3 regions of the Rhizobium sp. SVR5-9E genome follow, and region 3 is predicted to be linked to each of the others. Evidence: riboswitches for the same ligand, from Rfam matches in the RefSeq annotation. Region 3 holds a riboswitch; each other region holds the start of a gene.
The links. Region 3 has a riboswitch for thiamine pyrophosphate ahead of thiC (phosphomethylpyrimidine synthase ThiC). Riboswitches for the same ligand answer to the same signal wherever they lie in the genome.
Positions count from the first base shown of each region.

Region 1: another riboswitch for thiamine pyrophosphate. It lies ahead of thiM (hydroxyethylthiazole kinase); the one in region 3 lies ahead of thiC (phosphomethylpyrimidine synthase ThiC).
Region 2: another riboswitch for thiamine pyrophosphate. It lies ahead of thiB (thiamine ABC transporter substrate binding subunit); the one in region 3 lies ahead of thiC (phosphomethylpyrimidine synthase ThiC).

Region 1 is NZ_JBNDHS010000067.1:13,080-23,176, reverse strand. It holds gene ACPYOJ_RS24595 (ATP-binding protein) at 1-393, opposite strand, end outside; gene ACPYOJ_RS24590 (glycosyltransferase) at 557-1,624, opposite strand; gene ACPYOJ_RS24585 (methionyl-tRNA formyltransferase) at 1,866-2,780, shown strand; gene ACPYOJ_RS24580 (ATP-grasp domain-containing protein) at 2,845-3,825, shown strand; gene ACPYOJ_RS24575 (HAD family hydrolase) at 3,818-4,522, shown strand; gene ACPYOJ_RS24570 (O-antigen ligase family protein) at 4,527-5,501, opposite strand; gene ACPYOJ_RS24565 (cupin domain-containing protein) at 6,101-6,577, shown strand; TPP riboswitch at 6,729-6,825, shown strand; gene thiM (hydroxyethylthiazole kinase) at 6,879-7,682, shown strand; gene thiE (thiamine phosphate synthase) at 7,679-8,314, shown strand; gene thiD (bifunctional hydroxymethylpyrimidine kinase/phosphomethylpyrimidine kinase) at 8,311-9,111, shown strand; gene ACPYOJ_RS24545 (3-oxoacyl-ACP reductase) at 9,124-9,888, shown strand; gene ACPYOJ_RS24540 (hypothetical protein) at 10,083-10,097, shown strand, end outside.
Region 2 is NZ_JBNDHS010000087.1:5,745-15,841, forward strand. It holds gene ACPYOJ_RS27500 (MDR family MFS transporter) at 22-1,560, shown strand; TPP riboswitch at 1,615-1,728, shown strand; gene thiB (thiamine ABC transporter substrate binding subunit) at 1,776-2,798, shown strand; gene thiP (thiamine/thiamine pyrophosphate ABC transporter permease ThiP) at 2,798-4,429, shown strand; gene ACPYOJ_RS27515 (thiamine ABC transporter ATP-binding protein) at 4,416-5,114, shown strand; gene ACPYOJ_RS27520 (M48 family metalloprotease) at 5,388-6,932, shown strand; gene ACPYOJ_RS27525 (RNA polymerase factor sigma-32) at 6,987-7,850, opposite strand; gene ACPYOJ_RS27530 (CarD family transcriptional regulator) at 8,218-8,790, opposite strand; gene fdxA (ferredoxin FdxA) at 9,179-9,517, opposite strand; gene ACPYOJ_RS27540 (RNA-binding S4 domain-containing protein) at 9,711-10,097, opposite strand, start outside.
Region 3 is NZ_JBNDHS010000001.1:218,564-228,660, reverse strand. It holds gene ACPYOJ_RS01035 (ABC transporter ATP-binding protein) at 1-922, opposite strand, end outside; gene ACPYOJ_RS01030 (acetamidase/formamidase family protein) at 919-1,863, opposite strand; gene ACPYOJ_RS01025 (ABC transporter substrate-binding protein) at 1,932-3,566, opposite strand; gene ACPYOJ_RS01020 (ABC transporter permease) at 3,598-4,518, opposite strand; gene ACPYOJ_RS01015 (ABC transporter permease) at 4,520-5,368, opposite strand; gene ACPYOJ_RS01010 (ANTAR domain-containing response regulator) at 5,368-5,949, opposite strand; gene ACPYOJ_RS01005 (transporter substrate-binding protein) at 5,946-7,079, opposite strand; TPP riboswitch at 7,328-7,439, shown strand; gene thiC (phosphomethylpyrimidine synthase ThiC) at 7,533-9,359, shown strand; gene thiO (glycine oxidase ThiO) at 9,361-10,097, shown strand, end outside.

The DNA of each region.
Region 1 (10,097 bases), on a different contig from region 3:
CCGGACAACGATCCCCCGGAAATCATACTGAAGAGGCCATCCTTCCGAATCTGCAAGCACGGTGAGTTGGGGCCAAGCGTGAACAATATGAGCGTTAATGAAGAGGTCGGTTGCTATTACTTTAGCGGAGGCGCCATTGCTCCGCAGAAAATTGGCGAATTCGACCGTCGTCACACCAGTTGACACCCCTATATCCAGAACTTCTCGCAGCGACCCCGACCGCTCCTTCACGAAAGGCTGAATAACCCGTTCGAGTTCGCTGAAACGGCAGGGCTGAGTGAACTTGAATGTACCGTTGCGCATCTTGAGCGCGGAAAAGAAGGCCGACTCCGCGGCTGGATCACAAGCTGAGGCTCCCTCTTTGGAAAAAAACTCGGTTGCTCTGAGCACCATGCATCTCCCGGCGAGTCGACGGTGAGCGCAGCCATGTCAGGGATCAAATTTTAGTATTTGAAGTTTGCGTAGTCGCATCCATCCGGCGGCGCCTAATGAATATTGCGCAAAAAGATGGAATGATCCAGATGACGATCTCGGACTATCTAATAGTCCGAAAGTATTACATAGCTGTTGATTCTCGATCACCGGTTGTTTTTCCTGAGTTCAGGAAATCGGCGTATTTCCGGACAACGACTTCCAACGCGTATTCTTCCTCGATGCGGCGCCGCGCGGCGCCAGCATATTCAACATAACGAGCCGGGCCGCTGTCGAGAAGCTTTTGTATCCCCGCGGCCAAGGCTGCGGGATCTCTGGGTGGTACCGCCAGTCCGCCGTCACCGATGAGGCTTGCAGCGTCACCGACGTCAGTAGTGACGACGGGCAGCCCATAGCTCATCGCCTCGGCTAGGACATTCGGGAAACCCTCGGTGCGCGAAGAAAGCGCGAGGATGTCTATCGATTGATAGAAGCCGGCCATATCCTCGATCTCGTCCAACAGCTCAACGCTCTGGCGCGGCAGGCCCGCGGCCGAGATCATCTGGGTGACGGCGGGATTTTGCCAGGAAAGTCCGCTTCCGGCAGCGACGAATGTGAGTTCGGGATGCGTTTGAAGGAGAAGGGCCGCTGCGCCGAAGAACGTCAAATGGTCCTTCTGCGGATGAAACCGCGCTGCAATGCCGATCCGCTTAGCCGTTCGTGGCCGAAGGCTGGGAAGCTGCGGCAGCTCAAAACCATTGGGTATGACAACGGCATTGCGCGTCTGGTAACCGGCTGCTGTGTGCATCCGCAGTGCTCTGGCTGAATTAAAGATAAATCCGGTAGGATGCCAGGACAGCCATTTTGCCATCGTCACAGCCACGCGTGAACTCCGCGTCATCGATGCCCAATCATCCAGCGACTGCCGGACGTTCCAGATGACGGGAGTGCCCGTGCGAGCCGTTAACGCCGAAAGCGTGCCGATGATCATCGCATGGTACATCCAGCACACGATGACACGCGGTCTCTCCCGCTTGATCAATTTTGCAAGTTTGAACGTAGCATTCGCCAGAGAAGTCAATCTCGTGGCTTTGAGCGCGACGTATTCGACGCGAGGATTGGCGGAGATCCTCAGGTTGCGTTCCGAGATTCCGATGAGTGATACAACCAGTATCCGCGTATCGTCTGACGAATGCAGCAGCCGCGCGAGCATGGTTTCGGCGCCCGCATGTGCGGTGAAGTTAGTGATGACATGCACGACATCTGCCCTGGCCACGATGCTCCTCCAGGTACCGGCAAGGCGGCACACTGCAACGCCTCTGGACAGCCGTTGCACACTCGTGTTTTTATAGGTTCAAAATGGATTTCCGTGAAGCCTCGCCTTTCTTGATACAATGCCACCGGGGTCTTGTCGCCTCGCTGGGTACAAGTCGATGTAATCCCGGGATTGCCGAATGCGGATCGTATTCGTCGGAGCTGTGGAAGGTTCCAGAGTCGCCCTGGCAGCGCTTTTAGCCTCGGGGTGCTCGCCCGCCCTCGTGATTACCCTGCCGCTCACCGCTGCTCAACGGCATTCGGACTTTGCCGATATTGCTTCGATGGCGGCCGCAGAAAACATTCCAGTCTGCTATACCACCGACATAAATTCCGCCGAGACTCTCGCGAGGATTGCCAGCGCCGATCCGGACATCATCCTAGTCATCGGATGGTCCCAGATATGCCGTCGCCCATTCCGCGAACTAGCCCGCATCGGCAGCATTGGCTTCCACCCGGCCGCCCTTCCCCAGCTGAGGGGACGCGGCGTCATTGCGTGGACCATTCTTCGCGGAGAGCAGACGGCGGGATCGACGCTTTTCTGGCTCGATGACGGTGTGGATTCCGGGCCGATCCTGCTGCAGCGGATTTTCGATGTGGCCCATAACGAGACAGCCCGCAGCCTTTACTCGAAGCAAATGCTGAACGTTCGGGAAATGGTCCCCCAAGCCGTCAAAATGATTGAAGCCGGCAGTGCGCCGGGGATCCCGCAAGATGAAACCCAGGCTTCTTATTGCGCGAGGCGCCGGCCTGAGGACGGCTTGATCGATTGGCGTCTGCCCGCAAGCTATATTGTGCGGTTCATACGGGCAGTAGGAGATCCCTATCCTGGCGCCTTTACGCATAGCGGAGGCAAGAGAATTTACATAGACGCGGCCGAGCTATTCCCCCACCCGGATCGATATATCGGCCTTCCCGGACAGATCCAAGCGGTGAGCGACTGCGGGTTCCTCGTCATGTGTGGCGACGGCAGGTGTATAGACGTCAACAGCTGGCGGCCCCGTAAACCCCGGCCGCCGATGCACAGTCACCTGCGGCGCGTCCTCTCTGCTTGAACGAAATCAGCAGTCGTCATTCTGCCGAAGCGCCGAAGGCACGGATGATTGAAGGGATATGCCAATGACGTCGGGAGCGATCAGCATCCTGATCTCGTCCGCTGGCCGAAGGGTCGCGCTCATTGAGTGCTTTCGAAAGGCAGCGAAAGAAATGGGAATCTCGCTGAGGGTCGTCGCGTCCGACCTCGAACCCGACATGAGTGCTGCCTGCCGCTCTGCCGATGCGCGATATGCAGTTCCGGCTGTCGGCGACGCCGGGTTCGTTCCTGCTTTGCAGGAGATAGCATCCCGCGAGCACATTCATCTCGTTATTCCCACGATCGACCCAGAACTCCTGCCGCTCGCCTATGCGTTCGAGGATTTCGCGGCCTTCGGCTGCCGCGTTCATGTGAGCCCCCCGGCGGTGATCGACATCGTTCGCGACAAACTCACGACGATAGCCGTGCTCGGGGCGGCCGGCGTCCCCGTTCCCCGTACCGTTGCGCTTGAAGACTTCGTCGCGGCCGGCGAATGGTCATGGCCGATCTTTATGAAGCCGAGGTCCGGAAGCGCCAGCCGGGCGATCAGGATTGTTGCCTCACCCGATGAGCTGCCCGCCAAGGTCAGCGAGCCCATGATTGCGCAGGAAAACCTCACGGGCCCGGAATACACGGTCAACGCCTTCATCGATGCTCGCGGCAGCTTGCAAACGGTGATCACACATCGCCGCATTCGCATCAGGGCCGGCGAGGTTGAAAAAGGCATCACCGAACGCCATCCGGAACATGCCGTCATCGCTCACGGTATCGTTGGGGCTCTGCCGGAACTGAGAGGCGTGTTCTGCTTTCAAATCATCGATGATGCAGCCCTGGGGCCGAAGGTCATCGAGATTAACGCGCGTTTCGGAGGCGGCTATCCACTGGCCGATTATGCCGGAGCACGATTTGCCAAATGGCTGCTTGAGGAAGTCTCGGGCCTGCCACCGAGCTGTCATAATGATTGGCGGGCCGGCGCGCTGATGCTGCGTTACGACCAAGCGATCTTTGTGGATGGCGCAGATGAGTGAGACACACGCCGTCCTCGTTTTTGATCTGGATGACACGCTCTATCTCGAAAGCGAATTCGCAAGGAGCGGGTTTGAGACAGCGGCCGCGTGGCTGGAGCAGGAGGTGGGAGTCACGAACTTTGCCGATTACTGCCACGCGATCTTCGCTGCAGGCAGGCGTTCACGCGTGTTCGACGAGGCACTTGCCGCTGCGGGCGTGGCCTGCGATCAGTCGCTCGTCGACAAAATGGTCGAGGTCTACCGGCACCATCTTCCCCGCATCGCCCTCGCCCCTGATGCACGGCAATATCTTTGCAATCCCGCACGGAGTGGTCGGACTGCCCTCATAACCGATGGCTATGTCGCAACACAAATGGCAAAGGTCAACGCGCTGAAGCTTGAGGAGTTTATTGACCATATCATCTATACGGACGCTTGGGGCCGCGAGTTCTGGAAGCCGCATCCAAGAGCGTTCGAAGCCGTGCAGGAATGGTCCGGCGTGCCGCCCTCGGATCTGGTTTACATCGCCGATAATCCGTCAAAGGATTTTATCGCCCCAAGGCAGCTGGGTTGGTGGACGATCCAGATTGCGCGCGTGGGGCGCATCCATATGCGGGAACACTCGATTCCCGACCATGGGGCCCATGCGGTGATCTCAAGTCTCCTCGATCTCGATACATGCCTTGCAGCGCTCCGCGCTCGTCGCGACGAGCGCTAAGGGACTAAGCATCCTCCGACTGCCTGACGAAGGCGTGCGCCAGAACGGCAGGTATAAGCAGCGGAACCGGCCAGAAGCGTCCATACATGTGCGGCATCCCATTCGCCATCGCCAAAAGCGCCGCGAGTGTCGCGAAGATACAAATCGCGTACCGAAGGCCGCCCTTCAGTCGCGCCGCGCTGATTGCCGGTCCGATGACGCTCAGGCACATCGCGACGAAGCCGAGCGCAGCGATCAAACCACCTTCCGTCCAGAGAAGCAGATAAACATTATGCACCGGCTGCCCGATGAAACTGAATTCTCTGTACTGGTCCGCTCCGAAACCCAGCAGGAGCGTCTCGCTCAGGTGACCGGACGCCTCCTGCATGAGTTGAATGCGATAGCCGAATGTTCCCGCCTGAGTGATATCTCCCGTCTCAACGGCGCTCAGCACGCGCCTTTGGAAAACTGTCGGCAGATAGTCATGCATCTGTGTTTCCACGATCAGTGGCACGCCGAGGCAGAACACTGCGGCAAGCACAGCCCTTCTCCACGTCAGATTGAACAAAAGGTAGATGCCGATGCCGATGCCGAAGCCAAGAAGTCCCGTGTTCGAGCCGGTCAGGAGAAGGCCATATGCCAGGAGGGCGAACGCAACGAACGCGACAAGCCTGTTGATCTTGCCCAACGACACGAGCAGGAACAGGATTGGGACCGCCAGTGCGATTACGGCGGCGCATTCGTTCTCCCTCTCCATGAAACCGCTGAAACGCCCGTTTCCGCTGACGAATTGCGTATTCTTCGCTCCTACGACGTGAATGAGATAGATGCCTTGAAGGCAAATGGTGACTATCGAAAGAACGTAGAGTTTCGCGGCGGTGACGAGTTCTTCGTAGGACCTTCCCCCCAACACGAGCAGTATGATGAAATAGGCATAAAAATATTGCAGAACGACGATAAGCCCGCGATCCGGCGCTGGGCTTGCGATGCTGCTTGCCATCAGTCCTAGAAGCAGCAAAGCAAGCCCGAAGCACCAAACCGCTGTACTCTGTCTGCCGAGGGAATCGATCGCGATATGCCCGTTTATGGCGGCAAACGAGAAGCAAACCAGGAAAGCCAGGTCAGCGACGGTGAAATATACGTAATCAGTTCGGAAGTAATTCATCGAGCAGAAAAATATCGCCGCGAAAAATGCATATGACTCGATAGACCGGGAGAATGACGCGCCTGTAGGCTGCTCGTGAGCATATGTGGGCTCACTGAGTTCGCCAGCCGATGTAACATCATTTGAGTTCATCGCTAACTCCTCCGCCGTCCAGACTATTCTAAATTACCTGAGAGCGAAGTATCGTCACCTAATCGGGTTAGCCCCGATCACTTCCGAAAAATGTCAGAACGCCATTCCCTGTGAGGTTGACACGCGGCGCATCAATGCATGTACCATTAAGCACAAGTTGCGAGACGCAGGCTTCACGGCCTTTAAGCAAGCCGGAGAGGGCCACCACGTGCTAGCCCAGCAGGGCATCTCCGCCTTGGTGCCTGGCTAGGCCTCTTGTTTCGCGTCATTGGAGCCTGTTTTCATAACACGGAGAGAAGAATATGTCGCATGACCACGAGCACGGACCTATCGACTGGCGCGAACAGGGGGTGAAGGTGATTCCGGGTAATTCGCTCGATCCGAATACGGCGCAGACACCCGGCATGAACCGCGCGGCCGCGGTCAACCAAGCGCGTGCCGGTGCGGAAAAAATCTGGGCCGGAACGGTGACAATTCATGCCAATGCCAAAACAGGCCCGCACCATCACGGCGATCTCGAGAGCATTATCTATGTCGTCAAAGGCAAGGCGCGGATGCGCTGGGGCGAGAATCTCGAGTTCGTCGCAGAGGCCGGCCCCGGCGATTTCATCTACGTCCCGCCTTATGTTCCGCATCAGGAAATCAACGCCAGCCGCGATGACATGCTCGAGTGCGTGATTGTCCGCTCCGGCCAGGAGCCCATCGTCGTGAATCTGGACATCGAGCCTGCGGAAAAGCCCGAAGAGGTGCGCTGGATAGACCCTGTTCACAGAACCTGAATGTATCGGGCTCTCTCGCAACCGGACTACGCAGCCAGCGCTTCCGTCAATCCGACAGCCCTGGGCCATATTGGTGCCGGCTCCACGTTCACAGAGCAGGCATGCACATTTTCGAGGTGACAGCCGGGCGTTTGTCTGCGATGAAGATCGCAGTGAGAGACAGGGGCGTTCGTTGCAAGACGGGCTGAGAAGCACCCTTCGAACCTGAACCGGATCATGCCGGCGGAGGGAGTCGCTCGGAGCCCCTTTCTTCTTGTTGGCCAGGCTCCACGCGTCTTTGCCCCGTCGGAAAAGGGGCAAAATGCAGACACAAAACTCGCCTGGAAAACTCCTTGCAGCAATGCGCGCTTCGGCGCCGCTCGTTCATTGCATCACCAACTATGTCGCGATGAATATCGCGGCCAACGTTGTGCTCGCCGCAGGCGCCTCCCCCGCCATGGTCCATGCCGAAGAGGAAGCCGGCGAGTTTGCCGCGATCGCCGGCGCGCTGACCATCAACATCGGAACGCTGTCCGCGAATTGGCTGAAGGGTATGCAAAATGCGGCCAGATCGGCGGTAGCAAACGGCAAGCCTTGGGTTCTCGATCCGGTTGCCCATTATGCAACCGGTTTCCGCCGGCAAGCCGTGGCGCTGCTTCTGGACCTGAAGCCGGCGATCATTCGAGGTAACGCGTCGGAGATCATCGCGCTCGGCGGCGGCGAGAGCCGCGGCCAGGGCGTCGACAGCCGTGACCCGGTCGAGCAGGCGGAAGAGGCCGCGCGCAGCCTCGCCAGACAATACGGCAGCGTAGTAGCCGTCACCGGAGCGGTCGATTTCGTCACCGATGGAACGAGGGCCTGTCGAATTGCGGGCGGATCGCCACTGATGCCACAAGTTACGGCTCTCGGCTGCTCGCTGACCTGCCTCGTCGGGGCCTTCGCCGCGACGGTCCCTGATGAACCTTTCGACGCCACCGTGGCGGCGCTCGCCAGTTTTGCGGTCGCAGGCGAAAAGGCTGCAGCCCGGGCGGACGGTCCGGGCTCTTTCGGATGGCGTTTCCTTGACGCGCTTGCTGGGTTGGACGCTGCGACGCTTGATGCGGAAGCGCGGGTGACGGCGGCATGAAGCGCTTCGATCTTTCTCTCTATCTCGTTCTCGATCGAGACCTTTGCGCCGGCATCGGCATGGTCGAAACGGCCCGCGCCGCAGTTTCCGGAGGGGCGACCATCGTACAGCTTCGGGACAAACATGCCGCTACGGCAAGCATGATCGAGACCGGCAGGGCACTGAAAGCGGCGCTTACCGGAACGGGCGCGCTTTTGATCGTCAACGACGACGTCGAAGCCGCAATTGCGATCGGTGCGGATGGACTGCATGTCGGCCAGAACGACATGCACGCCCGCAACGCCCGTGAGCGCATTGGCCCATCGATGATCCTTGGTCTTTCGGTCGAAACCGAAGAGCTGGCGGCGGCCGTCGATCCCGCGATCATCGACTACGCCGGCATAGGCCCTGTCTTCGCCACATCGACCAAGCCGGATCACGAGCCGCCGATCGGCATCGACGGATTGGCGGCGCTGGTGAAAGCCTGCCCCGTACCGGCAGTCGCGATCGGCGGCCTCAAGGCGAGCCATACCGGTCCGGTCCTTGCGGCAGGGGCCAAGGGCCTCGCGGTGGTTTCCGCCATCTGTGGGATGCCCGATCCGCGGCAAGCCGCTGCCGGCATTGCCGAAGCCATCAGAAAGGCAGGCGCATGATCTACAACGTTCTTTCCATCGCCGGCTCCGACCCTTCGGGCGGCGCAGGCATCCAGGCTGATCTCAAGGCCTTTTCTGCGCGAGGTACCTACGGCATGGCCGTTCTGACGGCGTTGACGGCGCAGAATACGCGCGGCGTTTCCGGCGTCCATCTCGTCCCGCCCGAATTCGTCGCCGAACAGATCCGCATGGTCTTCGCCGATGTCCGCGTCGATGCTGTCAAGATCGGCATGATTGCCAATGCGCCGATTGCCGAAGCTGTCGCCGATGCGCTTTCGCCGCACCGCGGCGTTCCCGTTGTCCTCGATCCGGTGATGATCGCCAAGGGAGGTGCGGCCCTGCTCGACGTTACGGCGATCGACGTCCTCAAGAGCCGCCTTCTGCCGCTCGCAACGCTGCTCACCCCCAATCTGCCTGAAGCGGCAGCCCTTCTTGGAGAGAGGCCGGCCGAAACCCGTGAGGCCATGGCGCTGCAAGCGGAAAGGCTTCGCGCCCTCGGCCCCGCTGCCGTTCTCGTCAAAGGCGGACATCTTGAGGGCGCGGAGAGCCCCGATGTGCTCGCGAGCGAAAACGGCATCACCTGGTACGAGGCATCGCGGGTCCCTACGAAGAACACCCACGGCACCGGCTGCACGCTGTCGAGCGCGCTTGCCGCCGAACTGGCAAAGGGTGCACTGCTGAAAAATGCCGTGACCACGGCCAAGCACTACCTGGCTGAGGCCGTTGCTTCGGCAGATTCGCTTAGCGTCGGCGAGGGTCACGGTCCGGTTCAGCATTTTCATCAGCTCTGGAAGTAAAAGGATATTCAAATGAGCCTGCCGATCAGCGAGCAGACAGTCATCGTCACCGGCGCCGGACGCGGCTTCGGTGCCGCAATCGCAACGGCTTTCATTCGCGAAGGCGCAAAGGTTGCCGTCAATTATCGCGCCAGCGGAAAGGAAGCCGAGACGCTTGCCTTGAAGCTTGGCAGCCGGGCGAGAGCATTCCAGGCGGATGTCCGCGATGCCTGCCAGGTGAAACAGCTCGTAGACGACGTCACTGCGGCCTTCGGCGCGCCGACGACGATCGTTCACAACGCACTCGCGGACTTCAGCTTCAACGGCGATGCCCGCCCCAAACTCGACCAGATCACCTGGGAGGGGATGACCTCGCAGCTCGACACCGCGGTGAAAGGCGCGTTGAACCTCATTCAGGCCGCCCGTCCAGCGATGGCTGCCGCGGGCTTCGGCCGCCTTGTCACGATCGGCACCAACCTCTTCCAGAACCCGGTAGTACCCTATCATGACTACACGGCCGCCAAGGGCGCATTGCTTTCGCTGACGCGGACGGCGGCGGCTGAGCTCGGACCGCTCGGCATCACGGTGAACATGGTTTCCGGGGGGCTGTTGCGCACAACGGATGCAAGCAGTGCCACCCCTGGGGCCGTCTTCGATCTGATCGCAGCGAGCACGCCGCTTCGCCGCGTCACGACACCGGAAGAAGCGGCCGATGCGGTCCTTTTCTTCGCAAGCCCCTGGGCACGCGCCGTAACCGGCCAAAACCTCATCGTCGACGGTGGACTTGTCTTCGGCTAGAGCGCCTGCATACCGCCGGTCTCGCACTCTTGCTTGAGAGGACGCCGATCTTCCGGCGCGGCGCCAATTGGGCGGCGCGCTGAACCCGCTGGCTTCCAAGGGAAACACTCCCGCTGATGTGATCGAAGATGCAGGAACAAACGGGCCGTTTGTGATATTCTCGCCGGGTTGATCAACCTGGGAGGAATTTGATCATGCGCACGATCATC
Region 2 (10,097 bases), on a different contig from region 3:
TCAAAGCCAGAAAGTTTCCTCATGAATATGCAATTAGCGCCCGCACCGCTCGTGACCGATCACCGGCGGCGGCTCATCCTCTTCTTCTTTTTAATGATCTCCATGTTCATGGCGATGCTCGACAATCAGATCGTATCCACGGCGTTGCCGACGATCGTCGGCGAGTTCGGCCATCTCGAACGCTTCGGCTGGATCGGCTCGGCCTATTTGCTGTCGCTCAGCGCCGTCATGCCTGTTTACGGCAAGCTCGGCGATCTCTTCGGCCGAAAATATGTGATGATGGCGGCGATTGCCTTGTTCACCTTCGGCTCCGCCGTGTGCGGTTTGGCCGTCTCCATGAATACCCTGATCGCGGCGCGCGTTCTGCAGGGGCTCGGCGGTGGCGGCATCATGGTTTCGATCTTCGCCGTCAACGCCGATCTCTTCGAACCGCGCGAACGGGCCCGCTACCAAAGCTATTCCAGCCTCACCCTGATGGCCTCCAGCGCCATCGGACCGGTGCTTGGCGGCATGATGAGCGACCTTTTCGGCTGGCGTTCGATCTTTCTGGTCAACGTGCCGATCGGGTTTGTGGTCCTCGTGGGCCTTGCGCTCATGCTGCCCTACCGCAAGCCGCAGCGTCGCCCGAAAATTGACTATGCCGGCGCCATCCTCTTGGCGCTGACGACCACCAGCATCGTGATGACGGCCGATGGCAGCGAGCTTTTCGGCTCCCTCATTTCGCCGCTAAGCCTCGCCATTGTTGGGTTCGGCATCGTCTGTGCCATTGCCTGGATCTTCGTCGAGCGCCGCGCACCGGAGCCGATCGTTCCCTTGACCCTTTTTCGCAATCCCGTCTTCAGCCTGCTCTTGGTGATCTCCGTTATGAGCGGCGGCATAGCAATCGGCATGGTGAACTACTTTGCCCTCTTTCTGCAGACGACGACCGGCCTCTCGCCCTCGCAAGCCGGGCTGCTCTTCGTTCTTCTGACGACTGGGCTGGTCTGCGGCTCGCTCTCCGCCGGGCGCATCATCTCGATAACCGGGCGCTACAAGCCCTTCGCGATTGCGAGCTTCAGCTGCAGCGCGATTGCCTTTGCTCTGATCTCGCAGGTCCATGCGGGAACACCGATTGCCTTGATCGGCGCGATCCTGGCGCTGCATGGCATCGGCATCGGTCTTGCTCAGCAGGTGCCGGTCATCGGGGTGCAGAATGCCGCGCCGCCGCGTGACGTTGGCGCGGCGACTGGCTCGGTGACACTGTCGCGCATGGGGGGCGCGTCGATCGCAATTTCGATCTACGGTGCAATCATCGCTTCGCAACTCTCCAATGCCGGGCAATCCATTCCAGGGGTTGCCAATATCACGGAGCTGACGCCGAAGATGCTGGCAGCCCTCCCCGAAGCAAGCCGCCAAGCCGTCGCCGATGCCTATGCCGCCGCTTTCTCGCCGCTCTTCATGACCTCTTGTGCCATCGCCCTTATCGGCCTTTTGGCAGCGGTCATGCTAAAGCCGGTTCAGCTCCCGCGCGCGGAGAGCAAAGCGGCAAATTCGACAGCGGCCGCGGAAGCCGCCGAATAGTTGCAAGGGCGCCCTTCGCCCTTGTCATAAAGCCTTCATGGCGATACATCTGCCGACGCTCTAACGGGGTGCAGGATGTCCGCAAGGACACCCGGCTGAGAGGCTTACAGCCAACCCGCGGAACCTGATCCGGTTAACACCGGCGGAGGGATTAGACGCGTGACATTCGGCAACGCCCTTTTCCCGCTCAAACGAAACCAAGGAGGAGGCGCGCCATGTCCGGCCGCACATCGATCATCGCTTCGCTGACCGCAGCATTCTTCGCCGCGACACTCGGCTTGACGGCCGCTCACGCTGCGGAAAAGACGCTCACCATCTATACCTATGAAAGTTTCACGTCCGAATGGGGACCGGGCCCGAAGGTCAAGGAAGCTTTCGAGAAAACATGCGGGTGCACGATCAATTTCGTCAGCGTCGCCGATGGCGTCGCATTGCTTTCGCGTTTGAAGCTGGAAGGCGCCTCAACCAAAGCCGACGTCGTGCTCGGCATCGACACCAACCTCATCACCGAAGCCAAGGAGACCGGCCTCTTCGACGCAAGCGGTATCGATGCAAGTGCGCTGAAGGTGCTTGGTGGCTTCAAGGACGATGTCTTCGTTCCCTACGACTACGGCCACTTCGCCATCGTCTACGACACCCAGGCGATCAAGAACCCGCCGCAGAGCATGAAGGATCTGGTCGAGGGCGATCCTTCGCAAAAGCTCGTCATCGAGGATCCGCGAACCTCCACGCCGGGCCTCGGCCTGCTGCTCTGGGTTAAGGCCGTCTATGGCGACAAGGCGCCGGAAGCCTGGGCTAAGCTGAAGAACCGCATCCTGACGGTGACGCCTGGCTGGTCGGAGGCTTACGGCTTGTTCACCAAGGGCGAAGCTCCGATGGTTCTCTCCTACACCACGTCTCCGGCCTATCACATGGTCGCCGAAAATACCGATCGCTATCAGGCCGCTGCGTTTTCGGAAGGTCATTACATCCAGATCGAAGTCGCAGGCCTGCTGAAGAACGCGCCGCACAAGGATCTCGCCCGCGACTTCCTGAAATTCATGGTGACGCCCGGCTTCCAGGATACGATCCCGACGAACAACTGGATGATGCCGGTTTCCGCCACCTCCGCGCCGTTGCCGGATGCCTTCGATAAACTCGTCAAGCCCTCCAAGACCTTTCTGATGAGCCCTGACGAGGTTGCCCGGAACCGCAAGGTCTGGATCGACGAGTGGCTTACGGCCATGAGCATGAACTGATGCTGCAGACCGCGGCCGAGCGACAACGTGCATTGACCGGCGGGGCGGTCGGCCTCGCCGCCATCGGGTTGTTCGTCGGCCTCGCAGCGTTCTCGTTGCTTCTTGCCGGTGGCGGATCAGCCGTCGCCGGCATTCTTCTCGACCCGTATATCCTCCGGGTGCTGCGCTTTACAGTGCTGCAGGCACTGCTTTCAACCGCGCTTTCCATCATCCTTGCGATCCCGGTCGCACGCGCGCTCGCCCGCCAGCCGCATTTTGCCGGCCGCATCTGGATCATTCGTCTGATGGCGGTCCCAATGGGGCTGCCCGTGCTGATCGGCGCGCTGGGACTGATTGGCATATGGGGCAGGCAGGGGCTGCTGAATGCGCTGCTGATGCAGCTTGGACTTGCCGAACCCGTGAGCATCTATGGGTTGACCGGCATTCTCCTCGCTCACGTCTTCTTCAATCTGCCGCTTGCCTGCCGGCTGATGCTCGCCGGTCTCGAGCGAGTACCATCGGAATACTGGCTGATGGCAAGCAGTCTCGGCATGCGCCCGCCTTCAATCTTCCGCTTCATCGAATGGCCGGCGATCCGCCCACTCATCGCCGGGATCGCCGGGCTGATCTTCATGCTGTGTGCCACCAGCTTTACGTTGGTCCTGACCCTCGGTGGCGGGCCGGCCGCGACGACGATCGAGGTTGCGATCTATCAGTCGCTGCGCTTCGATTTCGATCCTGGCCGCGCAATCGCTCTGTCACTCCTGCAGATCGCGCTGACCGCGATGATCCTCGGCGCAATGTCCTTTGTTCCGCCCGCCGCGGATGAAGGCTTGACCACAGGGAAGGACATCAAGCGGCTGGATGGCGGGAGCGCAAGAGTGACCGACGCCCTGATTTTATTGATTGCCGTGCTCTTTCTCGGCCTTCCGCTCGTCTCTGTCATCACGGCGGGGCTGCGCGCCGATCTCTTGAAGCTGCTGAGGGAACAGATCTTCTGGCGGTCAGCGGGAATGAGCTTCGCGATTTCGCTTTCGGCGGCTTTGCTCTCCATCATCCTATCGATGGCCATCATTCGCGCCCGGCATGCCATCGCCTCGGCGCGGCGCCGCGGCGTTGCCAGCAAGTCCTTTTTCACAGCCATGGGCAGCGCCTCGGCGATGATCCTGCTGGTGCCGCCGGTTGTGCTCGCGACCGGATGGTTCATGGCACTTCGACCCTTCGGCGATGCGTCGCGTTTCGCGCCGCTGATCGTCGTTCTCATCAACATGCTGATGGCACTGCCCTTTGTCATGCGAGTGCTGGAGCCGGCCTATGTCGTGCACCAGCGCCGGACGCAGAAACTGGTGGCAAGCCTGGGCATTACTGGCACCGCGCGATGGAAACTTATCGATTGGCCGGGGTTGAGGAAGCCTCTGCTGACTGCGCTGTCATTCGCCATGGCGCTCTCGCTCGGCGATCTTGGCGCCGTTGCGCTCTTTGGCTCCGAAGGCTTCGTCACATTGCCTTGGCTCGTCTATAGCCGCATGGGTAGCTACCGGACGAACGACGCCGACGGTCTTGCATTGATCCTCGGCATGATCTGCCTGCTGCTGACCGTCGCCGGAACCGCGGGGCAGTCAAAACAAGGGAGCGAGAATGGTGGCCGCTGACCAAGCCGGGATCGCAATGCAGAACGTCCGGCTGAAGCTCGGCGCGCACGTTTTTCAATTCGACTGCCACCTCCCGGCAGGCCGGATCATTGCCGTGAGCGGCCCGTCCGGCTCCGGAAAGACGACTTTTCTCAATCTGCTCGCAGGTTTCGAAAAGCCCGATAGCGGCCGCGTGCTGATGCATGGCAGAGACGTAACAGCAGCCCATCCCGCCGAACGCCCGGTCTCAGTCGTCTTCCAGGACAACAATCTCTTCGCGCATCTCGATATCCTGACCAATGTCGGGCTCGGTATCGATCCTGCACTGAGGCTTAGGGTCGAAGACCGGAGAACCATCTCCCAAGCGCTGGAAAAGGTTGGCCTCGCCGGTTTCGAAAGGCGCTTGCCCGCAACGCTTTCAGGCGGCGAGCGGCAGCGGGCCGCATTTGCGCGGGCACTTGTGCGCAAGCGGGCCGTCCTCTTGCTGGACGAACCTTTTGCGGCCCTTGACCCTGGCCTGCGTACCGGCATGGCGGACCTGCTGATCGACCTGCACAAGGAAACTGGCAACACGGTCGTTATCGTTTCGCACGATCCTAATGAGGTGCGCCGCATTGCCGATTACGGTGTTTCCATAGATAAGGGAACGATCGCTCTTGCTGCACCGCTTGCGGATTATCTCCCGCACGAAGACGTCCCGCGCTAAGGTAAATTCGGCAGGGTTGACGAATCTCGCCTCAGTGATGGCACTTTCGCCACAATTTCATCGGAGCGAGAGAAACTCCTTAACTACGTTGCGGTTGCGAGTTAGCATAGGCGCTATAATTACGCAGAGTCTCGCTATGCAACCGATACGAAAATCAGTTACAGCAGTGGCTCGGGTATTCCCGTTGCGCAGTGCGAGACCCGGGATGGAAGCCTGTTGAACCCCGTTGGAATCGGTCGGATCGGACACGCAGCAAACCGGCCGAAAGGCAAGATGACTCGGAGAGCTAGACTGGACAGCATGACGACGTGGAAACGCCCTGCGCCCTCCAGTAACGTGTTTTCCGCTACCCCCAGGTGGAGCCGCCGTGCGTTCCTCTTGTCCGCGGCTGCGGTAGCGCTCAGTAGCTGCCAGTCCATCCTAGAGCAAACATATCAGCCAACTGTCTCGCCCTCTGCCAATCCGCAGATCGTCGACGAAGTACAAAAGAACGATCCGCGCGCAGCCATGGGCGCGCGCGAGCACCCGCGTATCGTTGCGAGCTATGGCGGTGAGTACAAGGATGCGAAGACCGAACGCCTTGTCGCCCGCATCGCCGGCGCGCTGACGGCGGTATCGGAAAACCCCAGCCAGTCCTACCGGATCACAATATTGAATTCGCCGGCGATCAACGCCTTCGCTCTGCCGGGCGGCTATCTTTACGTGACCCGTGGTCTGCTGGCACTCGCCAACGATGCTTCGGAAGTCGCGGCTGTGCTCTCGCATGAGATGGGCCACGTTACCGCCAATCACGGCATCGAGCGCCAGAAGCGCGAGGAGGCGGAAGTCATTGCCAGCCGCGTGGTTGCCGAGGTGCTGTCAAGCGACGTTGCCGGCAAGCAGGCCCTGGCCCGCGGAAAGCTGCGTCTCGCGGCCTTCTCCCGGCAGCAGGAACTGCAGGCCGACGTGATCGGCGTCCGCATGCTGGGTGAGGCAGGTTATGATCCTTACGCCGCCGCTCGTTTCCTCGATTCCATGGGGGCCTATAGCCGCTTTATGTCCGCCGATCCTGAGGCGGACCAGAGCCTGGACTTCCTTTCGAGCCACCCGAATTCGGCGCAGCGCATCGAGCTCGCACGCGAGCACGCCCGAGCCTTCGGCCAGGAAGGCACCGTCGGCGACACGGGCCACGGTTATTACCTTGATGGTATCGACGGTCTTCTGTACGGCGACAGCCCGGAGGAAGGCTATGTACGCGGCCAGACCTTCCTGCATGGCGGCCTCGGCATTCGCTTCGACGTGCCGCCGGATTTCACCATCGACAACAAAGTCGAAGCCGTCATGGCGACCGGTCCGGGCGATGTGGCGATCCGCTTCGATGGTGTGGCGGACAGCGGTAACCAGAGCCTGACCAATTACATATCAAGCGGTTGGGTTACCGGCCTCGATCCCTCTACGATCCGGCCGATCACGCTCAATGGGATGGAAGCGGCAACGGCACGCGCCAGCGCGGATCGATGGGATTTCGACGTCACGGTGATACGCAACAATTCTCAAATCTTCCGCTTCCTCACGGCCGTTCCGAAGGGCAATGCTACGCTGGAGCAGACGGCAGATGTGTTGCGCGCCAGCTTCCGCCGCATGACGCCGCAGGAAGCCGCAACGTTGAAGCCTCTCAGGGTCCGCGTCGTCACCGTTCGGCCCGGTGAGAACATCACGACGCTGGCAGCCCGGATGATGGGCACGGATCGCAAGCTCGACCTCTTCAAGCTGATCAATGCCCTGCCGACCGGCGCATCGGTGTCGCCCGGCGACCGCGTGAAAATCATTTCCGAATAAAAGAACCCGGCTCTTTAGCCGGGTGAAGTGGTGCTGCTGGAAGTAAAGAGACTTTCAAGCGTGCGCCGCCATATGCGGATCCGCGCTGACAAGAGCGGTGCGCAATTTTTCCATGGCGCGACTCTCGATCTGGCGAACCCGTTCCTTCGAGATACCGAGATCGGCGCCGAGCTCCTCGAGCGTTGCGCCTTCCTCTGCTAGACGGCGTGCCGCAATGATCTTCATCTCACGTTCGTTCAGGTGCTTCAGCGCCGACGTCAGCCAGACACGGCGGCGTTCGCCGTCGATCATATTGGACACCTGTTCGTCCGGCAGGGGATCTTCGCTCACCAGGAAGTCCATCTTTTCGGCGCTGTCGGCATCGCCTGAAACGGACGGCGCCTGCAGCGAGGCATCATTGCCGGAAAGACGAGCATCCATCGTTTGCACGTCGGCGAGGCTGACTCCGAGGGCTGCGGCTATTTCCTGATGGATGGATTGGAGCGTCAGGTGCGAGTCGCCTCTGGCGAGCTTGGCGCGAAGACGGCGCAGATTGAAGAAGAGGGCCTTTTGGGCCGAACTCGTGCCGCCGCGGACAATGGACCAGTTGCGCAGAATATAATCCTGGATCGAGGCGCGGATCCACCAGCTTGCGTAAGTGGAAAAACGCACCTCGCGCTCCGGCTCGAAGCGAGCCGCCGCCTCCAGAAGGCCGACATAGCCTTCCTGAACGAGATCGCTCATCGGCAAACCGAAGTTGCGAAACTTACCCGCCATCGAGATGACGAGGCGCATATGAGCCATCGCGATCTGGTTGCGGGCCCCACGATCTTCGTTGTCCTTCCAACGGAGAGCGAGATCATGTTCTTCTTCGCGAGCAAGATACGGAGCCGCCATGGCGATTTTAATCATGCGCCGGTCTGCAGACATGTTCTTCATATCGGTCTCCTAAAAATCAGGCCTCGTGCCCTGGAAAGAAAACAAACGAGATTTGTTTAGAGAGCCTCACACCAATCCGGCGTCCCAATGCGTAAAGGCCCCGCTCCTGGATTTTTCAGGAGGGAGCCCTATCTCTTCATCATGTGCCGGTAAGGCGGTAAGGCTGGACCTGTTTCTTCAAGTTGCCGGCCTGGCAAATCGTGGAAAGCATGATCCGCTCCTCATCGAACGTTTACAGGATTGCGAACATTCGGCGAGGGCCGAATGCAGTCCGCACTGACGTCCAAGAAACGCGGCAAGCCAGAAAAAGTTCCACAAAAAAACCCGGCTGAAAGCCGGGCTTTTTCTTGAAACAATGCGACGGTATTTAAGCCGCTTCGTCCTGCGACTCGTCCTCGTCGATGGCCTTGCCGCGCTTCGGCCCCTTGTTGAGGTTCGTCTCGACGATCCGCACGGCCTCCGTTTCCGACATCTTGTTCACAGCGGCAATTTCGCGCGCCATGCGATCAAGCGCAGCTTCGTAGAGCTGGCGCTCGGAATAGGACTGCTCCGGCTGATTTTCGGCGCGATAAAGATCGCGAACCACTTCAGCGATGGAAATCAGGTCGCCGGAATTGATCTTGGCATCGTATTCCTGGGCGCGGCGGGACCACATGGTACGCTTTACGCGCGCCTTTCCCTGCACCACCTTCAGAGCGCGCTCCACGAAATCGGTTTCCGAAAGCTTGCGCATGCCAATGCTCATGGCCTTGGCAACCGGGACTTTCAGGCGCATCTTGTCCTTCTCGAAATCGATAACGAAAAGTTCCAGCTTCATGCCGGCGACTTCTTGCTCTTCGATAGCGGTAATGGTACCGACGCCATGAGCGGGGTACACGATCGATTCACCGGTCTTGAAGCCATGGCGTGCTGCTGAAGGTTTTTTCTGCTGGATCGTCATTCTAATCAAAAACTCCCTATTACGCGTCCGGCGGCGGCCGGAGCCGGGTCAGTCAGGCCCGGATGAGACGGATCAGTTCCGTCGGGTGACTTCACTCTGGTCCCACCAGACCGAAGCAAAAGAAGCTCTTGCGCGCGATCAAGGATCGAACAGCCCAAGGCATTGATATGTTACGGGGAACCGCGTACGGATTTCTTTTGCTTTCGTGATGGTTTTGGGCACACTCGTGCCTCAAATGGATCAGTGTGCGAAACCTATCACAAAAATATGACGAAATCAATAATTTGCTTAAGATGGGCCATGCACGCAGCACATGGCACGCATTTAAGCAGAGCATAATTCAAACGTTTAAGCTGCCTGTGAACCCGATTTCACGGGCAGGCAATCATCAGTCGCCCGAACCCGGCTTCTCGGAGAAATACTGCTCGAACTTGCCGGTTTGGCCGTCCATCTCCTTGGCTTCCGGCAGCGGTTCTTTCTTGACGGTGATGTTGGGCCAGATGCTCGCATATTCTGCGTTGATCCTCAGCCACTTATCCAGCCCCGGCTCGGTGTCGGGCTTGATCGCCTCAGCGGGACATTCCGGCTCACAGACGCCGCAATCGATGCATTCGTCAGGATGAATGACGAGGAAATTCTCTCCTTCATAGAAGCAGTCGACGGGGCAGACTTCCACACAGTCGGTATATTTGCAGCGAACGCAATTGTCGGTCACGACATAGGTCATGGAGAACTCCAGGAATTTCATGTAGCGGGGCGGGCAACCTGGAACGTCGCACCATTCCCCTAAGCCGGAGGGCAGCGTGGGCAGGCTTGGGAGCAAGTCGCACTCCCCGGCAAGTTGCCTGTGACGTACCGGCTTTACCGCCGGATTTCAAGAATAAACGATCTCCTTGCCCCGGCTTGAGAGACAGAGTTTTCTAATCGTCGTCCGACACCAGCCTGTCGATTGCGCGCCGTTCCTTTTTTGTCGGCCGCCCAGCGCCCGTCGCACGGATGGCCTGCTCGTAAGGCGTGAGACGTTTTGCCTCATCCGGCGGCGGCGTCAGATCCTCGTAGAGCAGTTTTGCCTCCTCGAAAGGCCCGCGCCGTTCGCCCGACGCCTTCACGATCAGAACAACGTCCCGGCGCTCAAGCGCAAGGTCGATACGGTCGCCCGCCTTCACGGTCTGGCTGGGGAGCTGTACGCGCTCGCCGTTGAGGCGAACGTGGCCTGATTGGATGTGGCTTTGCGCCAGGGACCGCGACTTCACCATGCGCGTGAAGAACAGCCACTTGTCGATGCGCTGCCGCGAACCGCTTTCTGG
Region 3 (10,097 bases):
CGACAGGGCTGCCGTAACTCACATTCAGCCCACGCACGTTTATGACTGGCGAGCGATCGGTGCGCTCCGGCTCGATCTTGCGCTCAGTCACCCGCGGCGGACCATCCGTTCCCGCCAGGGCTCCGAGCCGCGGTACGGCGGCCAGCAACTGCTTGGTATAGTCTTCCTTCGGCCAGTTGAAGATCGCAAGCGAGGGGCCTTCCTCGACGATCCGGCCTTGCTGCATGATGGCGACGCGGTCGGCCATCTCGGCGACCACGCCCATGTCGTGCGTGATCAGGATGATCGAGGTGCCGAACTCGACCTTCAACTCGCGCATCAGCTTCAGGATCTGGGCCTGAACCGTGACGTCGAGTGCCGTTGTCGGCTCATCGGCGATCAGCACTTTGGGCCGGCAGGAGAGCGCCATGGCGATCATCACGCGTTGGCGCATGCCGCCGGAAAGCTCATGCGGAAACTGCTTCAGCCGCCGGGCCGGGTCGGTGATCTGCACGGCGTCGAGCATCTGCAACGCCACCGCTTCGGCATTGCCGCTGCCCTGATGCTCGCGGATCGCCTCGGTCAGTTGCGCGCCGACCGACATCACCGGGTTCAGCGACGTCATCGGTTCCTGAAACACCATGGCGACATCGCCGCCGCGCACGCTGCGCATCGTGCGATTGGAGAGCTTCAGAAGATCGCGTTCACCGAGCAGGATATTGCCGGATGTGACGCGCAGCGACGTCTTCGGCAGCAGCCCCATGACGGCGAGCGAAGTCACCGATTTGCCGGAGCCGGATTCTCCCGCGATGCAGAGCGTCTCGCCGCTTGCAAGATCGAAACCGACATCCCGAAGGACCGGTTTCAGACCCTCCGGCGTCAGGGCATCGACGCTGAGATTGCGTACGGAAAGAACGGGCGCGGCAATGGAGGACAAGGTCAAGCGAATACGATCCTCGGGAAGTAGAAGGAGACCACCCAGTTCGGCTGATCGACGATTTCGCTGATGCGGAGATCGCCGCAGACAGAGCAGAGCAGATATGCATCGACCGCGCTCAGGCCATGCTCGGCGCCGAGCAGGTCGATCATGCGCATGACGCTTTCGCGGGCGCCGGTCATCAGGTCCGGACCGATGCCGGTCGTCACCTCGTAGCCGGCGCCGTCGAGATGGCGGCTGACGGGCTCGGTTGTCGTGAAGCGCGGCGTCTGGAGCTTGGCATCCTTGACGAGTTCGATCGTCGCCTCGACGTTCATCTGGCTTTCGATCGCGGTGCCGCAGACTTCGCCGTCGCCCTGGGCTGCGTGCGTGTCGCCGATCGAGAACAGAGCGCCTTCGACCTCTACGGGCAGGTAGAGCGTGACACCGGCAGTCAGGTCGCGAATATCCATGTTGCCGCCGACGCGACGCGGAGGCACGACGGAATGGGTGCCGGGTTCGGCAGGTGCAACGCCGATCGTGCCGGCGAACGGCTTCAGCGGCACACGGCCGCCCGGGCCGTAGAGGGCAGGAACCATGCTGTTGGCATCGTAGGACCATACATGCAATGCCGGGTCCTTGAACTGGTCGGCAAGCAGGCCGAAGCCCGGGATATTGGCCGTCCAGCCAGTCCCCGACGGGATGAATTTGCGCAGCGTCACCTTCAGCGCATCGCCGGGCTTGGCGCCCTCGACATAGACTGGGCCAGAAACTGGGTTGATCTTGCCGAAATCGAGATTGTTCAGCGTGTCGAGCGTCGCGTCGCGACCGAGCTGGCCGCCCGAGGAATCGAGGCACTCGAAGTGGATCGTCTCGCCTGGCTTGGCAACGACGGCGGGCGCGAAATCCTTGTTCCAGCCGAAATTATGCTGGGCGCGGTGAATGGTGTGGGTGCAGACGATGCACATGCTTGTGTCTCCCTAGATTCATGGCCCTCTCCCGGCGTACCGGGAGAGGGTTCGATCCTTTTGAGGACCTATTGGTTCACGTAGATCGCCTCGTAGTCGATGACGCGGGTCGGATCGATGTAGATCTCGTCCGGGCCGCCCATGCGCTTCGACTTGGCGACGACGCGGCGCTCGTTGAAGACCGGGATCCACGGTGCGTCCTTTTCCTGGATCTCCGTGAAGATCTTGCTCCAGGTTTCCAGGCGCTCCTTCTCCTTGGCCGGCAGCGGCATGGCGTCCGCGGCCTGAGCGCGCTTTTCCATGTCCTGGTTGCAGTACCACGACCAGTTCCAGCCGCCGGGCACGGCGCTGCCGCAGGCAAGGATCGGTCCGTAGAAGTCGGAAGGATCCGGGAAGTCGGCAATCCAGCCCATGCCGCCCGACCAGATCATCGGCGCCTCGCCCTTGGTGCCGCCGGCGGCGATCACGTTCGGGTTGGCGAGCGCCTTGATCTCGACCTTGACGCCGATCGCGGCCAGATCCTGCTGGATCGCTTGGGCGATACGCGGCTGCGGATCCGTGTTGGAGGTGTAGAGCGTGGTGCTGAAGCCGTCCTTGAGGCCGGCCTCGGCGAGCAGCTTTTTCGCCCCGGCCTGATCGAAGGGATAGCCCTTGTAGTCCTTGTCGTAGCCCGGCATCAGCGGCGGCAGAACCTGGCTCGCGGGTTCCGCACGGCCGTTGATGATGCGGACGATGCGGTCCTTGTTGATCGCCATGTTGACGGCCTGACGGACGCGGGCGTCGTCGAGCGGCTTGACCTGCGTATTGAGCGTCACATAGCCCGTCTGCATCTGCTGGCGGTCGACGATCATGCCCGCGAATTCCGGAGACTTCTTCATTTCCAGGAACTTTGCCGGCGGGATGCCGTCGCCGGCGATATCGACTTCACCCTTCTGCAGGCGCAGCAACGCTACCAGCGGCTCCTGGCCGATCTCGACCTTGTAGCCGTCGATCAGTGGACGCTCCTTGATGAAGTAGTCCGGATTGCGCTCGAAGGTGAGACTCTGGCCGACCGTCCAGTCCTTCAGGATGAAGGCGCCGGAACCGACCGGCTTCTTGCCGAAATCGCCGCCAGCCGCTTCGACCGCTTCCTTAGGCACGACGGAGGAGAAATTGAGCGCAAGCACGTTGAGGAAGGTCGCGTCCGGCTGGACGAGGTTGAACTGGATCGTGTGGTCGTCGACGACCACGATGCCTTCCATCGTCTCGGCCTTGCCTGATGTCATGGCATCTGCGCCGACGATCGAATGGAAGAAGCCGGCGCCGGGGCCTTGCGTCTTCGGATTGACGGCGCGCTCGATGGAATACTTGACGTCGGCGGCGGTGAGCTCGCGGCCGTTGGTGAACTTGACGCCCTTGTGGAGCTTGAAGGTGTAGGTCTTGCCGTCCGAGCTGACCTCATAGCTCTCGGCGAGCGACGGCTTCAGCTCGGTGGTGCCCGGCGTGTAGTCGACCAGGCGGGAGAACATGGCGTTGATCATCGACCAGTTCTGCCAGTCGTAGCCGATCGCGGGATCGAGCGTGGCGATATCGTCCTTGTAGGTGACGACGATGTTGCCGCCTTTGGCCGGGGTTTCGGCGGCGTGGGCCGAGACGGCCGGCGCCAGCGCGGTCGTGGCGAGCATTGCGGCGAATGCCGCCTGGCGTAGGAATGTCTTTTTCATCAGGGAACTCCTCTGTTGGTTTTTTGCTCGGTTATTGCGCGCGGATGCGCGGATCGATGAAGGGCGCGACGACGTCGGCAAGCAGGTTGCCGAGCACGATCGCCAGCGCCGAGACCAGCGTCACGCCCATGATGATCGGCACGTCGACCTGCTGGATGGCTTGCCAGGCGAGCTGACCGATGCCCGGCCAGCCATAGACGGCTTCCACCACCACCACGCCGCTCATGAACTGGCCGATATCGATGCCGATCATGGCGATGATCGGCAGGATGGCATTCGGCAGCGCGTGCCGGAAGAGAATGCGCCGCGAGGAAAGGCCTTTCGCACGGGCGGTGCGGACATAGTCCTGATTGAGAACGTCGATCATGGCGGAGCGCACCATGCGGGCGTACCAGCCGGCGCCGAGAACGCCGAGGGTCACGGCCGGCAGGACGACATGGTTGACCGTACCGAAGCCCGACATCGGGAACCAGCCGAGCGTGGCGGCAAAGACGTAGAGCAGGAGCAGGGCGACGACGAACTGCGGCGACGAGACGCCGACGAAGGACAGCATCATCACCGTGCGGTCGACAAAGCCGCCTCGCTTGACTGCGGCGATGACGCCGAAGGTAAGACCGAGCGCAACTTCGACGAGAATGCCGGCCGCCATCAGGATGAGCGTGGCGGGCAGGCGCGCGACGATCAACGGCAGTACCGCGGTCTTCTGTGTATAGGAGCGCCCGAGATCGCCGTTGATGAGCCCGCCGAGATAGTGGAGGAACTGGACGACGAGCGGCTGGTCGAGGCCCAGTTCATGGCGGATGGCTGCGACCGTCTGCGGCGTCGCACTGCGGCCCGCGATCAGCACGGCGGGATCGGCCGGCAGCGCGTAGAGCAGCAGGAAGGTGATGACGGCGACGCCAAGAAGAATGAGAACGGCCTGCACCAGCCGGCGAAGCATCAGGAACGCCATCTCAACCTCTCCCGCGCTGCGTCGGATCGAGGATGTCGCGGAGTGCATCGCCGACGAGATTGAAGGACAGCGCCGTCGCCAGAATGACGGCGCCGGGGATGAACACCAGCCAGGGCGCGTCCTGGAAATAGCTCTGGCTTTCGAAGATGATGTTGCCCCAGGACGGCTGCGGCGGCTGAACGCCGATGCCGAGGAAGGAGAGTGTCGCCTCCAGAAGCACGGTCGTCGCAATGCCGAGCGTTCCCCAGACGATGGCCGTGGGTATCAGGTGGGGCAGGATATGCATGAAGAGCACGCGCAGATGACCGGCGCCGAGTGAGCGTTCAGCCATGATGAAGTCGCGCTCGGCAAGGCCGCGTGTCTCGGTATAGACGATACGCGCGACCTGCACCCAGTTAACGAGCGCAATCACCATCGCGACGATCCATAAACTGGGCTTCAGGAGGGCTGCGAGCACGATCGCCAGCAGCAATGCGGGAAACGCCATCATCAGGTCGGTGAAGCGCATCAGCACGCTGCTTGCGAAGCCGCGGACATAGCCTGCGACGATGCCGATGAAGAGGCCGATCGTGACGGCAATGCCATTTGCCACGAGGCCGATGACCAGCGAGGTTCGGGCACCAAAAAGCAGGCGGGAAAAGAGGTCGCGGCCGAGCGTATCCGTGCCGAGCAGGAACTGTCCGCCCGGCGGCAGCGGCGCGCCCTCCAGCGACAGGCCGTCGAACATCTGCTCTTCCGGGCTGAAAGGTGCTATCAGCGGCGCGGCGATTGCCATCGTCACCACGACGACGACGACCACGAGGCCGATCAGGGCTGCAGGCTGGCGCAGCATGGCTTTGAGTACTCGCATCAGCCAACCTCCGGCAATGGTTCGGCGCCGCCGAGAATGAACGCGGCGATCTGCTCCATCGGCAGGCGCCGGCGCATGGCGCAATCGCGCAGGATCGCATAGGCGCGTTCCTCGTCGAGCCCGCGGGCCGTCATGAGTTTCTCAACGGCGGCATGGACCAGCGGACGAAGCCGCACGCGCTCTTCCAGATATTGCAGCCGTTCGGCATTGTTCTTGCGCTCCTGATAGATGGAGACGGCCATGACGAGCGCGGGATAGACGGCCGATGTTGCGATCGGCTTGGCGATGATTGCTCCAGCACCTTTTTCGAGTGCCCAGGCAATGCGGCCCGGTGCTTCGGAACCGAGCAATGCGACGACCGGGCAGGCCGGATTGGCGCCCGTCCATGGCAGGAGGTCGTCCCAACCCTGATCGGCATCGACAATCACGATCTGAGGGAGTTCGGCGGCGGAAAGCGGAGCCCACTGCAGCGTCGCGCGAATGCCAAGCAGGCGCAGTTGCCGGATCAGCCTTTCGGTGTTGCCATCTTCGCGGTGGATAATCGCGGCATGCCAGCCTGTAAAATTAGGGGTCTCTCTCATGACACCACCCGCAGCTTCGGCGGCGCCTGCTTGTCGCGCCTGGTGAGATAGGGGTCGGCGGCGAGCGGCGGGCGCGAGGCGATGACATCGAAGCCGTTGTTGGGATTGATGCGGCCGAGATGGAAGGGCAGCGCCGCATGATTGGTTTCGGGATCGATCGACAGCGCGCCGAATAGCGTCGGCCAAGTATTGGCGTAGAGTTCTCGGCGTACCGACGGGGGATCGTCGCTGCCTGCGGCGAGGATAGCTTCGGTGCAGAGCTTGACGGCTGTATAGGCACTGGCAAAGACGCTCGAGACGCGCCGTACACGGCCATATCGCTGAGCGACTCGGACTTTGAACGCGGCGTTCTCCGGCGTACCAAGATTGTCGAAATAGGAAGCGGCGCAAAGCTGCCCGACTGCCGCGCCGGCCGCGATTTCATCCAGCTCGCATTCCATCAGGTCGCAGCTGACGACCGGGCAATTTTCAGCACGGAATGCCGGGTCGCGAACCCCAAGCTGTTTGATGGCCTCCAGGAAGGCGTAACTAGAGGGGCCGATCAAATTGTTGAGAATGAAGCTCGGGCGGCGCTGCTCGATGTCCGCGACGATGCGCTCGACAGCCGTTTCCTCGAGTGGCAGGTAGCGCTCGCCGAGAACCTCGCCGTCGGCATTGCTGATAAGTTCGCGGGCGAGACGGTTCATCTCCCAGCCCCAGACGTAGTTCGCTCCAACGAGGTAGGGGCGGGCGCCGAATCGCGGGATGAGATGGTCGAAAAGCGGGATCAGATGCTGGTTCGGACAACCGCCGACATAGATGACATTCTCGTTGGCCTCGAAGCCCTCATAGGGGCACATGTACCAAAGGAGGCCATCGTGTTTTTCCACAAGCGGAATGACTTCCTTGCGGGCGGCAGACGTGATCGTACCGACGATGTGGCGGCATCCGGCACGCAGCAGGTGGCGGGCGCCTTCGAGATAGGCAGAAAGATCGGCGTGCGGATCGAAGAAGACCGGCTCGATCGTTTGCCTGCCTGCCGCGGCGAGCTCCTCCATCGCAAATTCCGCGCCGTCGCGCGCATCGCGGCCCATCGACCCGTAAGGGCCGGTCGTGGAGAAGAGGATGCCGATCTTCAACGTTTTATCCATGCGGAATCCAAAAAACAAAAAACCCCACGACGCGGTCCCATCGGTTGATGGGGCGTCATGAGGCGAAACTGCCCAGCGACTATCGAAGTCATGTAAGCGCGGAGGCAGTGCCTAATCCACAGGCGTGAATAAAATACCGGCAGTTCGGCTTGTCAAGGGCAGCGAGAACACGACTCATGGTTTTGTTGTCGAGGCAGGCAAGATGTTCCATTCGTCTTGACACCAGCGGCGCCCGATCCTAACCTTCACGCATTCACCAGGGGGGTCCCGGCAAGGGGCTGAGATACTGCTGACGTGCGCAGTGACCCGTTGAACCTGATCCAGTTCATACTGGCGTAGGGACGGTGCGAGCGCTCGAAAGGCTTTGGATTCCGCCAAGGAATCCGTGCCGGCGTCTTTCCATCATTCCGGCTGAGGACTGGGTCTCCAAATCGCAACTTGGAGCCTCAAACCATGAATATTGCCGCAAAAATTCCCACCCCGACCGTCACAACCGGCCCGCTGCCGGCATCGCGCAAGATTTACGTTCCGGGGGAGATTCACCCCGATATCCGGGTGCCGATGCGCGAGATCAGCGTTCACCCGACCTCGGGCGAGCCACCGGTCACCGTCTACGATTCCTCCGGCGCCTATACGGTCGAGGGCGCCGATATTCGCATCGAGGAAGGCCTGCCACAGCTTCGGCGGGACTGGGTCCTCGCCCGCGGCGACGTCGAGGCCTATCAGGGCCGCGATGTGCGCCCCGAAGACAACGGCTTTGCCAAAGGCGAACGTTTGACGCCCGAGTTTCCCGCCAAGCGCCAGCCGCTGCGCGCAACGAATGGCAAAGCGGTCACCCAGCTCGCCTATGCGCGCGCCGGCATCATCACGCCGGAGATGGAATTCATCGCCATCCGCGAGAACCTCGGCCGCAAGGCACAGAAAGAGGCCATGGTGCGTGATGGCGAGAGCTTCGGAGCCCATATTCCGGATCACGTCACGCCGGAGTTCGTCCGCCAGGAAGTGGCGGCAGGCAGGGCGATCATTCCCGCCAACATCAACCATCCGGAATCCGAGCCGATGATCATCGGCCGGAACTTCCTGGTGAAGATCAATGCCAATATCGGCAACTCCGCCGTCACCTCGTCGATGGCGGAAGAGGTAGAAAAGATGGTCTGGGCCGCGCGCTGGGGCGCCGATACCGTCATGGACCTTTCGACCGGCCGCAACATTCACAACATTCGCGAATGGATTATCCGCAACTCGCCTCTGCCGATCGGCACCGTGCCGCTCTACCAAGCGCTGGAGAAGGTCGAAGGCATTGCCGAGGACCTGACCTGGGAAATCTACCGCGACACGCTGATCGAGCAGGCGGAGCAGGGGGTCGACTACTTCACCATCCATGCCGGCGTCCGGCTCCACTACATTCCGCTCACCGTCAACCGCGTGACCGGCATCGTCTCGCGCGGCGGCTCGATCATGGCGAAGTGGTGTCTGCATCACCACCGCGAGAGCTTCCTCTACGAACATTTCGAAGAGATCTGCGATATCTGCCGCGCCTATGACGTCTCCTTCTCGCTGGGCGACGGCCTGCGCCCGGGTTCGATTGCCGACGCCAACGATGCCGCGCAGTTCGCCGAGCTCGAGACCCTTGGCGAACTCACGAAGATAGCCTGGGCGAAGGACTGCCAGGTCATGATCGAAGGGCCCGGCCACGTGCCGATGCACAAGATCAAGGAGAACATGGACAAGCAGCTCGCCGTCTGCGGCGAAGCGCCCTTCTATACGCTGGGGCCGCTGACAACCGACATCGCGCCCGGCTACGACCACATCACCTCCGGCATTGGGGCGGCGATGATCGGCTGGTTCGGCACGGCGATGCTCTGCTACGTTACGCCGAAGGAGCACCTTGGCCTGCCGGATCGCAACGACGTCAAGACCGGCGTCATCACCTATAAGATCGCCGCCCATGCAGCCGATCTCGCCAAGGGGCACCCGGCCGCTCAGGTGCGCGACGACGCGCTGTCGCGCGCCCGTTTCGAATTCCGCTGGGAGGACCAGTTCAACCTCTCGCTCGATCCCGAAACGGCACGTTCCTTCCACGATGAGACGCTGCCGAAGGAGGCGCACAAGGTCGCGCACTTCTGCTCGATGTGCGGCCCGAAATTCTGCTCGATGCGGATCTCGCATGACATCCGCGCCGAAGCGCAGAAGGAGGGCTTGGACGCTATGGCGGCTCGCTACCGGGACGGCGGCGATCTCTACATGCCGGTCGATGGCATCAAGCCTTCGGACGGCTGACATGCGCATGCTTGTCAAAGGGGCCGGCGTTGCCGGCCTCACGGTGGCCCATGAGCTTCGCACCCGCGGAGCCGAGGTTACCGTGTTCGACCAGTCTCCGGGATTCCGCCGTGCCGCATCGTGGCTGGCCGGCGGAATGCTGGCGCCCTGGTGCGAGCGGGAAAGTGCGGAGGAAGCTGTGCTCGTGCACGGCCTCGACGCAGCCGACCGGTGGGATGCGATACTGCCGACGGAAGTTCGAAGGAACGGCACGCTCGTGGTGGCGCCCGCGCGCGACCAAAGCGAGTTGCAACGCTTCGCTAGCCGCACTTCAGGTTACGAGTGGCTTCGTGAAGAGGATATTGCCTCGCTGGAACCGGCGCTTGCCGGGCGCTTCAGGCAAGGTTTGTTCTTTTCCCGCGAAGCGCACCTCGACCCGCGCCGAGCGCTGACGATGCTGCGAGAGAAACTGACGATGCAGGGTGTGTCGTTCGTCGGCGAGTGCGCTGACGAGCGCGGCTTCGACGACTGTGTCGACTGCACCGGCGCTGGGCAAATCGGAAAGACGGAGGGCCTGCGAGGCGTCCGCGGCGAAATGCTCTACCTCCAAACCCATGAGGTGACGCTCGACCGTCCGGTTCGTCTCCTGCACCCTCGCATTCCGGTCTATGTCGTCCCCCGTGGCGGCGGGCTTTTCATGATCGGTGCCACGATGATCGAGACCGAGTTCGATGGTCCGGTCTCGGCGCGCTCGTTGAT